2 regions of the Bifidobacterium thermophilum genome follow, and region 2 is predicted to be linked to the other one. Evidence: riboswitches for the same ligand, from Rfam matches in the RefSeq annotation. Region 2 holds a riboswitch; the other holds the start of a gene.
What was found. Region 2 has a riboswitch for thiamine pyrophosphate ahead of CQR48_RS08780 (ECF transporter S component). Riboswitches for the same ligand answer to the same signal wherever they lie in the genome.

Region 1: linked by a shared signal. The riboswitch ahead of CQR48_RS06575 (TenA family protein) and the one ahead of CQR48_RS08780 (ECF transporter S component) in region 2 are both predicted to bind thiamine pyrophosphate.

Annotation. Positions count from the first base shown of each region.
Region 1 is NZ_PCGX01000010.1:262,649-266,823, reverse strand. It holds gene CQR48_RS06585 (DEAD/DEAH box helicase) at 1-253, shown strand, start outside; gene CQR48_RS06580 (pyridoxamine 5'-phosphate oxidase family protein) at 410-988, opposite strand; TPP riboswitch at 1,543-1,651, shown strand; gene CQR48_RS06575 (TenA family protein) at 1,645-2,505, shown strand; gene CQR48_RS06570 (DUF262 domain-containing protein) at 2,721-4,175, opposite strand, start outside.
Region 2 is NZ_PCGX01000012.1:89,011-93,185, reverse strand. It holds gene CQR48_RS08790 (ABC transporter ATP-binding protein) at 1-759, shown strand, start outside; gene CQR48_RS08795 (hypothetical protein) at 1-1, shown strand, start outside; gene CQR48_RS08785 (hypothetical protein) at 756-1,928, shown strand; TPP riboswitch at 2,118-2,227, shown strand; gene CQR48_RS08780 (ECF transporter S component) at 2,259-2,888, shown strand; gene CQR48_RS08775 (ECF transporter S component) at 3,118-3,822, shown strand; gene CQR48_RS08770 (ATP-binding cassette domain-containing protein) at 4,030-4,175, shown strand, end outside.

The DNA.
Region 1 (4,175 bases), on a different contig from region 2:
GGTGGTGCATGCTGACCCATGGTGGAATGCGGCTGCGCAGAATCAGGCGACCGATCGTGCGCATCGCATCGGGCAGACGCAGGATGTGAATGTGTATCAGATCGTGGCGAAGGACACGATTGAGGAGCGTATTCTCAACTTGCAGCACACGAAGTCCGATCTTGCGGCGAAATTCGTGGACGATGCCTCGACGACCGGTGGTAGTGCCATCAGCCGGCTCACCAAGGACGATCTGCTCGCGTTGCTCGGGTGAGTTGCCAGGCGGTCGGTCGGTGGCCGGTCGGGCGATGGTCGGGCGAGAACGCCGTTGCGGACGGCGACCGTATTGCGCTGCGAATCGCGCAAGTATCACGCGGCGCCCGAGCTGACGATATGCCAAGTTGCGAATCGGGCAGGGGCGCAAGGACAGTCACTTGCCGCCATGCGGGCGCGGAACGGTGTGGATTTTTCCGGTGAAGTTGGTCGAAGTGATTTGCCAGACGGTGACGCTTGCCATCTGCTGCGCGGTGAACGGCACGTGATCCATGCCGGCTTGCTTGCTCATCAGGGCTTGCATGGCTGTGATTTTCTCATCCAGATTCGTTATCACCGATGCCATACCCGTACCGACAATCGAGCGGAAGGACGCTGACCAGTTGCAAGGTGTGCGGCCTTCATGCACCTGATGGTCGCAGTCAAGCTCAAAGGCGACCGGAAGCGCGTTGCCGGCTGCACTGATGGCGTCGATTTTTCGTCCCTCGTGCGATGAATGCAGGAAGATGCGCAACTCACCGAAATCCGGTGGCAACGGTGTGCCGTCCGCTGACACGTTGACCGGAAGATCGTCTTCGGGGTGTGCAAACCGAGCGAGGCTGAAATCATAGCCGAAATTCATCGGCACGATGGTCAACCCTTCGGCATCCTGGTAGGCGATACGAACGACTTCGCACGCGTCAAGAATATCCTTGATTTGCTGCGGGGAGCGTACTTCGCGATCGGCTCGGCGCATCGGACGATGCACTCCGGGGGCCGTCGAGGCATGTACATGCGGCGCGCGGCGTAAAGAGCCGGATGGCGGTAATGGCGTCCTGAGTGGGGCGGGCGCGGCATCCTGCGGTGTTGGCGTGTGTCGTGGCGGCTGAAGAGCAGAATCGGTCATGAAATCCTCACAGTATGGTGATGCGGTGGCATACGAGTTGCATTCGGTACGGGACGCGCATCCAGGCGGTTGTTACAGTGCAGTATAGAACGTAGGGCGCCTCGCGACGTGATATGCCGCAATGATTGAACGCCCCAGGGCATGAAGTCGGTTCTCGTTTTCAATGATTCTCAATGCGCTGGTATCGGATGGTGCGACGCCCGACGGAATCCGACGGAATAGTGAACATTGCGCGGGATGACGGCAATCGTGCTGGTAGATGGGCATGGTGATGTTGGCCGGCATATGCCGCAGGGGCGCACGATGGTGCAATGACGGGCGAATCCCGGAACGCAGGGGCGGCGCAACTCGATGATGGGGGCGAAACTCGTGCACGTATGTCCCGGTGGCTGAGGTAGGGTGGCTGGGCAACCTAGGGGAGCTGCGGCGGGGCCGTGGCTGAGAGTGCGCAAGGCGCAGACCCTGTGAACCTGTCCGGGCAATACCGGCGAAGGAAAGGAACAGCCATGACGGCATTATCGTCTGCTCATTCGAATCATATTGCTGAAGCGACAATCGCATCACACGTCGCCCAAACCGGTGCGTCCGGTGCATCTGGTGCATCCGGTGTGCCTGGTGAAACGTCTGGATCTGCGGCAAAGCATGTCCCGCTCGCACCGGCCAGCGCAAGCGGTGATTACGCTTTTCTCGGTGCGACGCCCGGCAGTGTGGCTGACGCGTTCTACATGTCGGCCGCCGAGGATTGGCGGGCGGCGATTAATTCGCGGTTTGTCAACGAACTGTTGGATGACACGTTGCCGGACAGTGTGCTCATCAGCTATCTGATTCAGGATTTCACGTTCTTCACGCAGCCGACGTTGGAACGGTTGACCGCGCAGGCGCCGACGCAGGAGATTCGGGACATGCTCAACCAGCAGGCCGAGTTCTTCGCCGATCAGGAGAAGCCGTATTTCCTGCGGTTCCTTGAGGAATACGGGGTAGACGAGCGGCATCAGGCGAGCGTGCCACAAACCCCGGCGAACCGCGAATATTGCGCGTATCTCGACCAGATTGCCGCGACCGGCAGTTTCGCTCAACTCTTGTGCCTGATGTGCGCGATGGAATGGCTGTACCTGGCCTGGGCCAAGCGCACGGTGGATGCGGGTGTCGTCCAGCAGGTGCCGGCGCACCGCGGCTGGGTGGAGCTGCACGAAGGCGATCTGTTCCGCCGCTGGGTGGGCAATCTCATCGAGCTGGTGAACCGGTATGCGAGCGTCGACGGCCCGGAAGCCGCCGTATTCCCCGAAGTCGCACGGCTCGAGCGCGCGTTCTTCGAGGATTCGTATGCGTATGCGGTGGGGGAGCCAGAAGGAGAGCGGGAAAGCTGACGTCACGAACGCGTGCTGGCTGCCCTTGACGCGTTGGCGGCGGATGAAGATCCGCTGGCGACTGTTGATAATCCTCTGATCAGGAGATAACCCGAGCAGTTTAATCACGCAGGTGGCCGCTCGACTTATCTGAAAGCATATGGGGGGCGGCTCCCGCGAGGATTGGAATCCCGCTGCCGCGTAATTTCAATCACCACAGGAGCCGTTGCCACAACTCAATTCAGGCTGTACAGCTGGGCGATTTTATCGGCAAACCAAGCACTCCGGCGCTTGATGTCATCAGCGGTCCATGTCGTTTTCGACTCGAGTGTCTCGCCGTTCTCGACATCCGGTATGGACACGTTGATTTTCAGCGGCATCGCCAGACCTGTGATATCGCTGCTGGTCGGATCCTTGTACCGCTTCTTCTCGTCGAAGGTTCGTTGCCCCAGTTCGCTGTTGTATGGGGTGAGCGTGAGATTGCCGATCAGGTGGACGCATTCCGCTTGGATTTCCTTGGCTTGGTCTGGATTGTCCGGGCTGATCGCGTTGTTCCACGTATCAGGTAGGTTACCTTCCGGCAGGATGTGTTCGATGGACCAGCGACGTTGTTTGGTGCTGTTCTTGACGAAATCGTCAAAGGTGTCCGGGCGCGCTTTGCTGACGATACCTTCGCCCGGCAGGCGTCGTTCGAGGTCGATCAGGACAAAGCGCGTTGTCGCCTTGTTCTTGTCGTAGATGCCTTGCGTGCACAGGGTTGTACGGAGCACATTGTCGTCGACACTGATGGCGTTCAATCCTTGGATATCGCCTTCACCGTTACGAATGAGATTCAGTGCCGCGATTCCGGTGTACTTGTGTTGCTTGAGTTCGCGGGTCAGACGGATGATGCGGGCTCTGATATTAGAGGATTTTGGCACCAGTGTGATGTTTCGCCGCACGTAGAAGGCGATGAGATAGTCGAGAATCTGTGGGAGTGCATCTCCGAGCTCGAGGCCGGGATCTCCAAGCAGCTCCATCAACAGCGGGTACGACTGGGTCGATTCGAGTTGAACCAGCGCCTTCAGCCGCTTGGCGATGGTCTGGTCGTGATGCTCATGCTCGGGCAGACACAGAATCTGGGCATAGATGCCTGCACGTTCTTGGAGAACTGACAGATAGTCGGAGCGTTTTTCACTGTAGTACTGGCGGATTCGGCTGCGGTAGAGTTTGAGCGCGCTGCTCTTGGTGATGGATCTGTTGTCTTCGCTTTCGAACGCGTCCCAATTGTTCAGGAGGAACTGGGTGGTGATGGTGGTATCCGGCTCGCCGTCGCGGCTGAGGGTTTCGGACAATGCTATCCACTGGTTGGTGGTTTCTTCTGCCTTGCGGTCGAGGTATTCGCCTGCGTCCGAAATGAATTCCGCCTTCAGCAGGTCGACTAGTGTCAGCGGCAGGCCTTTCGAGTTCATCGAGGAGAACACGTTGAACGCGTCGGTGACATCTGACACATGGATGCGCAAAATGGTGACCTTGAGCAGCTTCTCATAGAATTTGTCCAGCTCGCCGATGGTCGGGAATGCGTCGGCTCCGAACAGTTTGCGAATGTACCCATACCGTTTTGCGAACGCCGTGCGTCCGGTGCGTCCGGGTTCTTTTCTGTTGAGAACACGCAGGAGGCTGCGGTAGACGGTGTCATCCTCCTCGAGCAG
Region 2 (4,175 bases):
AAAGCAATAGACCTGGCACACCGTTTCCCCGGAACGGATATTCTGTTCGAACATCTCGATTTCGAAATCAGCCCGGGGCAGACCGTCGCGCTGTGCGGGCCTTCCGGATGTGGTAAATCCACCTTGCTGTCGATCCTCGCGGGATGGGTGAAACCATGGGCGGGGCAAGTCGAACGCGACGACATCCACCGCATCGGGTGGGTATTCCAAAACCCCTACGGTGTTCCGGAGCGGACCGCGCTCGACCACGTGGTCTTCCCGCTGCTGTGCCACGGCATGAGCAGGCGTGAAGCGATCCCTGAAGCGTTGCAAGCCATGGGACTGTTCGATCTGGAATATGCGGCGGACCGGAGGTTTTCCGAACTCTCCGGCGGCGAAGCGCAACGGTTGATGCTCGCCAGAGCCGTATGCTCGCACCCTGATGTGCTGCTCGTCGACGAGCCGACCGCGCAGCTGGACACGCGAACGGCGGCATCCGTGAGCGAAGTGTTGGGTAATCTCGCTGGGCAAGGCATGATCGTGGTCGTGGCGACGCATGACCCGCGTGCCAGGGACGCGTGCGACCGGGTCATCGATTTGGCTGATTACGCGCCGGTCGGTGCTGAAAACGCGGATGGGGACGCGGGCCAGAGCGCTGCTGCACGTGTGGACGGGGGCGCTGCAGAGATCGCGGTCGGAAATGTCGATGTGAACGCTGCTGGAAGCGTTGCTGGAAGCGTGGGCGGAAGCGCCGATGGAAGCGAGGGGGTTAGGTCATGAATCTCCGGTCAATCTGCTCCGAAGCCGTGCGAAACATCAGCGCGGGAACCACGCGGGCGGCATGGTTTTTCCTCGTCATGCTCATCACCGGCGTGCTTCTCGGCGGGTACGAAGCCATGTCCATCGTGCAGCTCGAACAGGAAGCGATCACGCGCATCAGTTCGAACGCCGATACGAAAGCCCTTATCGGTGCAAGCGTCGATGGCCAAGCGTGCGACGGGCTTGAAATGGTCCACAACGGGCCAAGTCTTGCAGGAGCGGCCCGCGCTGCCGAAAGCATCACCGCGTCTTCGACGCCCGGCATGGAACTGCCCGCGTACGAAGTGACCCCGGGCTTTATCAAACTGCTGGCATCCGGGCAGAAAACGGCGAACGCGGTATCGTCGTCTGCGTCCTCGTCTTCGTCTTCTGCATCCTCGTCTGCGCAACAAGGGGCGACATCAACGCAACAGGAAGTGAACGAGACCGCCGACACCTCGGGAATATGGATTTCAACCGACGTTTCGCATGATTTCGGACTGGTCAAAGGCAGCGTCATGCAAACCAACCGTGGCGATATGACCATCGCCGGCGTATTCTCCTGGCCCAACGACGGCCGTGACACCAGATTCGCCTATGCCGCGATGATCCCGGTCTCGGCATCCTCCGGCGAATTCACCGAATGCTGGGCGAAGCAGTGGCCGGTCAGCGAACAAACCAACGACCTGCTGTATTCGACGGCGATCGTTTCGGGAACGGGCGGAAACACGACGGTCGCGCAGGTCAACAAATCCTTCGACTCCCGGTACAATGCGTACTCCAGCTATAAGAACCGCATGACGGTATGGTTGCCGTACGTCTCACTGGCGGTCGGGGTGATTGCCGGGGTGATTTCCGTGCGGCGTAGACGACTGGAATACGCGGGTGCCTTGCACGTAGGGCAAACCAAAGGTGCCCAACTGCTCGAAATGACTCTGGAAACGCTGATCTGGGCGGGACTGGCGACCATAGCGTGCCTGGCGTTGCTGTGCGCGTACTGCTGGCGCATGTCCGCCGACGGCTGGATGAACATCTTCATCGCGGCCTGCCGAATCCCCGCCACCGCGTTCGCCGGGGCGATGGCCGCGACGTTCCTCGCCGGACTCAGCGTGCGGGAGTCCCAGCTGCTGCGGTTCTTCAAGAGCCGGTAGGGGTGCGGGTTGGGCGCGCGGTGGGCGGTTCCTGTGTGGTGTGGGTTGCAGGACATCCAAAATACTGGCGTATCTGCGAGCCGCTGGTTCCGGCCGGGCGTAGGTTGGAGAGGGAAGACCGCCGCTCCCGCGTGATACCGCATGTGGAATCATGCGGACCGTGCAAAATCATGGGGTGCCCCTACACTGAACAATCGACACGGGGGCTTGGCTACAGCCAGGCTGAGATGGGGGTTTCCTCCGACCGAATGAACGTGAACCGGGCAATGCCGGCGCACGGACGTCGTTCTTCCCGTGCCTGAGAACAACCGTTCAAGAAAGGCACATATCATGACACAAGCCGCGAATACCGCAGCATCATCCACAGTGAATCTCAAGTGGCGTGTCGTCGACATCGCCGTCGCATCGGTGATCGGCGTGGCCAGCGCGCTGATTTATTGGCTGGTCGCCCTGCTGACCGCCGCACCTTGGACCGCGCTGGACGCGATCGTCCCCGGTCTGCCTGGCCTCTTCAACGGATTGTGGCTGTTCGCCGGCCCTTTGGCCGCCATCATCGTGCGCAAGCCGGGCGCCGCAGTGTATGCAGAGGTCGTCGCCGGCATTCTTGAAGCGTTGATGGGCAACATGTGGGGCGGTCTCGCCACATTCCTCATCGCCTTGGTACAGGGCGTGTGCGCGGAGCTTGCGTTCGCGATTGTACGCTACCGCAAGTGGACCCTGCCGGTTGTCACCCTGTCCGGCGCGCTGTCCGGGGTCGGATGCTGGGCGTACAGCTTCATCGAGAATCTTCAGGGCATCAATCTTGCCGGGTCCTACGGCATCGTCTACCTGATTACCACTGTGGTGTCTGGCCTGTTGATCGCCGGCATCCTCATGTGGTACCTGTACCGTGCGATCGCGCGGACGGGTGCGCTCGACAAGTTCGCGTCAGGGCGTGAGGTGCGCGGTATCAGCGCCTGAGAGACAACACCGTCTGAAATCCACCTCTGAAATCACCGTCTGACAGCACCATCTGAAAGCGTCAACGTCTGAATCCCCGGGGCTTGCGGCGGAGCGCCGATACGGCTTCGCAAGTCAGCGGCATAAGACCCGCCACCAGTATGGGTGGGCGGTTTCGGGATCATTGCAGCGATATACCAACCTGTGCCGGGCATCATCGAAATCCGGCATCGCATAGGAAGACATGAATATGAGCAACAACTCTTCGAACGCATCCAATACATCCAACGCATCCGTCGCCACAGCGACATCTACTGGCAATTCGGCAACTGTTCAACCCGAGGCGACCCCGGTGGCAGCGGGTCGTCCCAGCCTGAGGTGGCGCGTCGTCGATATCGCCGTCGCGTCGGTGATCGGCGTGGCCAGCGCACTGATCTTCTGGCTGGTGTCCCTGATTTATTCACTGGGTGTCGGCGACCTGATCGGCCTGGTTATGCCCGGATTCCAAGGCATCTATAACGGTTTGTGGCTGTTCGCCGGCCCCTTGGCGGCGGTCATCGTGCGCAAGCCCGGCGCCGCCACGTACGCGGAACTGCTCGGCGGGGTCATCGAAAGCCTGATGGGCAACCAGTGGACGGGCATGGACACGTTCAGCACGTCGCTGATGCAGGGCGCGTTCGCCGAACTCGCGTTCCTCATAGTGCTATACCGCGTGTGGAACGTGCCGATTACCATGCTGTCCGGCGCGTTCGCCGGGGTCGCCGTGTGGCTGCATGACATTTTCATGCGCGGCCAGGCGTTCACCGGTCAGTACATCACCATCTATCTGGTCACGTCCGTGATTTCCGGCATCGTATTCGCCGGCATCGTGGTGTGGTACCTGTATCGGGCGATTGCGCGGACCGGTGCGCTGGACAAGTTCGCATCAGGGCGCGAAGTGAGGGCGGCAGCCTGAATAACCGCGAGGCGATGAGTCTCGCTCCAAGCGCCGGCACTTCGACGGAACTGTTCAAGTGCACGGCAGCACAGTATGGCAGTACAGCACAGTAGGCATGGGGTGGAACCGTGATCCGGCGGACGGCGGCTCGCGATACAGTAGCGAACGACGGCAGAACAACGGTTCCGCGCCAGCGCATTCGAAGACGGCAGGACACAGGACGCGATGAAGTCAAGCGAACACGACAACAGCAGCACGATGACGGCAGGATCGATACAACCGATATCGGTATCGACACAACCGGCGCGCCTCGAATTCCATGATTGGGGCTACCGGCATGCTTCACGCCGCCACTTCGCCGTCCGCGGCCT